DNA from 2 places in the Chroococcidiopsis sp. CCALA 051 genome. Region 2 is predicted to be linked to the other one. Evidence: riboswitches for the same ligand, from Rfam matches in the RefSeq annotation. Region 2 holds a riboswitch; the other holds the start of a gene.
What was found. A riboswitch is a leader RNA that binds a small molecule or an ion and turns the genes downstream of it on or off. The one in region 2 is predicted to bind cyclic di-AMP.
Positions count from the first base shown of each region.

Region 1 (2,474 bases), on a different contig from region 2:
TACAGTTAATAATATTTTGCGAGATGTCGATTGGAGTACGTTAATATTTTTTATGTCCATTTTTGTCTTAATTGGTGGACTAGAGAAAACTGGAGTCGTGACTAGCCTTTCTGGTGTTCTAGCAGCAATTTTAGGAAAAAATATTGCTTTAGGTTCGCTAGCGTTACTCTTTTTTGTTGGTATAGTCTCAAGCGTCGTGCCAAACATTCCTTTGGTTGTGGCAATGGTTCCGTTACTCAAACAGTATGTAGTCAATATTGGTTTGGCATCGCCAGTAATTCTAGAAAAAAGTTTTACAGGAGAGTTGCCAGCAGAAGTATTACCTCTGTTTTATGCCATGATGTTTGGTGCAACGTTAGGTGGAAACGGAACTTTAGTTGGAGCCTCTTCTAACATAGTTGCTGCCGGAATTGCCGAACAACACGGACGGCGAATTTCATTTAAAACCTTTCTCAAATATGGTTTACCCGTAATGGCAGTCCAATTAATAGTTGCTGCTATATACGTTACAATTCGGTTTTTGATTTAATTGGTCATTTGTCATTTGCGATTTGCGATCGCTACCCAAAAACTCCGCTCGCTGCCTTACCACTTACCAATTACCAATCACCAATTACCAAATAAATACATATATCTACAGAATGATTGACGGTAGAGAAATAGCGATGATATCTTAGGAAAGTTAGAGTAAGTCAGCCTAATCTAGTCCTTCACATGTATATAGATGAAGCTAGAACGGAGGAACCAATTGTAAGGGGCTTATCTTAATTTAAGAGGGGCATCTCTCAGCCCTAGCCCGTCAGCTAACTTCGTAGGCATTGAGAGGAGACTGAAGAGTAAGCATTATTTCATTAATGTTTTGAACTCATCAGTGTTCCTATCTGGTACTGCTCGATTTTACGTACCTGCGATTAACTCTGAGGAGTATCAATATGATATTTCAGTTAAATCTTGCTACTCTAGCAGTAGCCGGACAAGCTGCGTGGAAAAGGGTTAGACCGATTGTTATCAGGGATGCTGTTCTGTTACCTGCCGCTGGTTTCTTGGGCATCATTATTTTGTGGTGGGCGATCGCTCTTGTCAATCCCGAATTAATGCCTACTCCACCACAAGCACTAGTAGCGAATTTAGACTACATTCTCAATCCATTTTACCAAAGCGGTCCAGGCGATTTAGGCATTGGCTGGCTATTGTTGGCAAGTCTGCGAAGAGTATTAATCGGATTTGCTTTAGGCGCAGCAGTAGCAATTCCTGTTGGCTTCTTGATTGGAATGTCAAAGCCAGCAATGATGGCACTCAATCCCATTATTCAAATCTTCAAACCTGTATCGCCTTTAGCGTGGTTGCCGATCGCCTTAGCGATTTTTAATTTGGCAGATCCTTCGGCAATTTTTGTAATTTTTATTACTTCTTTGTGGCCCACAATTATTAATACAGCCTTGGGTGTTTCTAGCGTATCGAAAGACTATATCAACGTTGCTAGAGTTTTAGAAATGCCACGTTGGAGACAGATAACTAAAATTATTTTGCCCGCTAGTTTACCTTATATTTTTACAGGCTTGCGAATTAGTTTAGGTATCGCTTGGCTGGTAATTGTTGCTGTAGAAATGCTCACAGGTGGTGTTGGGATTGGCTTTTTTGTCTGGGATGAATGGAGTCGCCTCAATCTTAGTTCCGTCTTCCTCGCAGTATTGGTAATTGGCTTAACAGGCTTACTGTTAGACTTCGCCGTTGCCAAAATTGAATCTCTAGTCATCCACCGCCGCCCCGCATAAATTTGCGCATGTAGAGACGTTACATGTAACGTCTCTACTATTTGTCTGGCAAATGACCAATGACCAATGACAAATAACCATGAACAACTGGACGCGACGCGAGTTTTTAGCAGGAATAGGCGCGACAGCGGCGGGAATGTCGCTGGGTGGTTGCGCGATTAGCGGCGACAGAAGCGCCACAGGACTTACAGCAGAAGCCGCAGCGATCGAACAAATAGTCGATCCGAAAACCTTAGAAAAACCAAATTTGACCGTAGGTTACGTACCAGTCAACGACTGCGCCCCATTTGCGATCGCTTGGCAGAAAGGATTTTTCCGCAAGTACGGACTAAATGTCAAACTCAACCGCGAAGCTAGCTGGGGAACTTCGCGAGATGGCATCATCTTCGGACGTACCGATGCTGCTCCCGTTGTCAGTGGTGCTGTCACCAACGCCAGGACAGGGGCAGAAGGCGCGCGTCATGCCCCCCTATGTGCGGCAATGACAATTCACCGTCACGGCAACGCTATGACCATGAACCGCGCCATGTGGGATGCAGGTTTGCGTCCTTGGCGGGAGTACAACGGCAACTTAGAAGAATTCGGACGCGATTTTCGCAATTATTTTGACAACTTGGCTTCAGAGAAGCGAGTCTGGGCAGTCGTGTTGAGTTCTGCTATTTATGAATATTTCGTCCGCTACCTCTCAGCGGCGGCGGG
Region 1 is NZ_PYCI01000048.1:35,133-37,606, reverse strand. Features, by position in the region: gene C7Y66_RS13795 (ArsB/NhaD family transporter) at 1-529, shown strand, start outside; cyclic di-AMP (ydaO/yuaA leader) riboswitch at 685-833, shown strand; gene ntrB (nitrate ABC transporter permease) at 933-1,775, shown strand; gene C7Y66_RS13785 (ABC transporter substrate-binding protein) at 1,855-2,474, shown strand, end outside.
Region 1: linked by a shared signal. The riboswitch ahead of ntrB (nitrate ABC transporter permease) and the one ahead of C7Y66_RS17670 (glycosyltransferase) in region 2 are both predicted to bind cyclic di-AMP.

Region 2 (2,474 bases):
ACGAAATCCCCAATCCTTAACATGGTATTTCTCCTTGTGCAGTTTGCTATCCAACGTTTACTATTGCTAAGCTGCGATCGCTCTACTCGTCTCAACCGTGGCTGAATTCAATGTGGTATACAAATGTCCTAATTCGATTGCTACACCTTGCCAGCTAAAATGATTTTCTACCCGTTGCCGACCTCGTTCCCCTAACTTTCTTGCCCAGCTAGAATCGGCTAAAATGCGATCGAGCGCTTGGGCAAACGCAACGTCATCTTTAGCAGGTGCGAGTAATCCCGTCTCTTCTGGAACTACGGTAAATTGCAAACCGCCGACATCGCTAGCAACCACGGGAATTCGGCTTGCCATCGCTTCAATTGCTACCAAACCAAAAGGTTCGTAGTGACTGGGGACGACACTAACATTGGCAGCGGCGTAGTAAACTGGCAAAATTCGATCGTCCAAGCGACCTGGAAAAACAGTTATCGTATCTAAACCTAACTCTCCAACAATTCCTTCAATGCGATCGCGTTCTCTGCCGTCACAGCGACCGGGTTGGCTGCCACCACCGATAATTAATTTCAAGTTAGTCCGACCTGCTGCGTGCAATCTTGCCACCGATCGCACTAAGGTTTCAATCCCTTTACGTTTGTCAAATCGACCGACATACAACACGACTTTTTCATTTGTTGCAATTCCTAACTGCTGCCGCGCTGCTTCGCGTTCGATTGACCCAAATCTGTCTATATCCGTACCGCAGGGGATAATATCAATTTGTCCTGTGGTTGAAACAAGCGATCGCATGTGTTCTTGTTCTTGAGGACTGGTAGCGACTATCCGTTCCGCTGTTTCCAAACAAGCTTTTTCTACTGCTAACCGTTTAGTTGCGATCGCTGGAATCTCGTCAATATTTCTGTACTTAACTGCACCCAACGAGTGATATGTATGTATCTGACTCAAAGGTTGCAGTTGCTTCAATCGCATTCCCACCCAAGCAGATAGCCAGTAGTTAGTGTGGACGAGCGAGTAACGAAATCCATGCTGTTGTTGAAAAGCTTGGAAAGCTTTGACGTACTCCGGTAAATAACTGAATAGTTCGTCCCGTCCGATAAATTCTGGCGCTCCCGCTGGTAACCGAATTGTGCGACAATTAGCATTGTGTTGCACGATCGCCGCTTGTTCTTTCCGGCTACGGCGAGTAAACATATCGACTTTCCATCCCTGCTGGGCAAGGGCAAGACCGACTTGGCGCACGTAAACGTTTTGACCTCCAGCCTCTTCTTGCCCAATCTCAATCGCTGGATCGCCATCAACAGAAATTAAAGCAATGCGATTCTGTTTTTCTAACATTGTTGGTTTACTTCTCCTTATGGCTAGCTTTCCTGCCTCTGGCTGCCATCAGGAATCAATTCCTTAGCACCAAGTACAGGTAAAACGTAGCAGGTTTAAACCAGCCAAGGACACTGAATGGGATCTAGAAATCTTCGATCTTTACAGTCTCCTCTCAATGCCGACGAAGTTAGCTGACGGGCTAGGACTGAGAGATGTCCCTCTCTGTTTATCTCAGAGATAAGCCCCAAAATTCGGTTCCTCCGCTCCAATTATGATTGGATTAGGCTGACTTATTTAATCTGGTTAACTACATCCTAAACCACGCTCCCTACGTTCTGTCAATAAAAGTTACAAACTATGAAGTAAACTCAGTCAGATTGTTAAGTATTGTATGTGAAACTTCTATTTGAGTTGTGAACTACTCGTGAAGGTTGTCATTCGTTCAAGTGCTGTTAGCGCGTCACAGTCAGATGAACAGTAATTTGACAATTGATTTACAACTGCTGGATCTCAGCCATCTGTAAGAAATACAAACATAGTACGGTATTCCTAGCAATCAATGCTAGTTTTGTTATTAGTAGACGGTTAACTGTAGAGATATGACATGTCGTATCCGCACTTAACCAATGACCAACGACAAATGACCAATGACCAATCATACTTGCTGCGGTCCTGGCTATGCATCTCCCCAAGCGGCGATGCAAGCAGAGAGAGAAAAGATATTATATGCGATCGCCCTTTATACGGGTACGGGAATTGAAGCACCAGATTATTTAGCGACGATTGATGTCGCTCCTGACTCTCCGACATATTCTCAGGTAATTCATCGCTTACCGATGCCTTATTTAGGCGATGAGTTACATCATTTTGGTTGGAATGCATGTAGTTCGTGTCACGGTGACGCGAGTAAATCTCGCCGCTTTACGATCGTACCTGGACAGCGATCGAGCCGGATTTATATTGTAGATACAAAAGAAACGCGATCGCCTCAAATTTATAAAGTCATCGAACCAGAAGAAATCAAAGCGAAAACAAATTTAACAGCCCCTCATACAGTCCATTGTCTAGCAGATGGTCATGTGATGATTTCGATGTTAGGTGATAGTCAAGGGAATGCACCTGGCGGCTTTTTGTTACTCGATGAAAACTTTGATATTGTC
Region 2 is NZ_PYCI01000071.1:16,222-18,695, forward strand. Features, by position in the region: gene C7Y66_RS17665 (hypothetical protein) at 1-23, opposite strand, end outside; gene C7Y66_RS17670 (glycosyltransferase) at 67-1,332, opposite strand; cyclic di-AMP (ydaO/yuaA leader) riboswitch at 1,476-1,611, opposite strand; gene C7Y66_RS17675 (selenium-binding family protein) at 1,962-2,474, shown strand, end outside.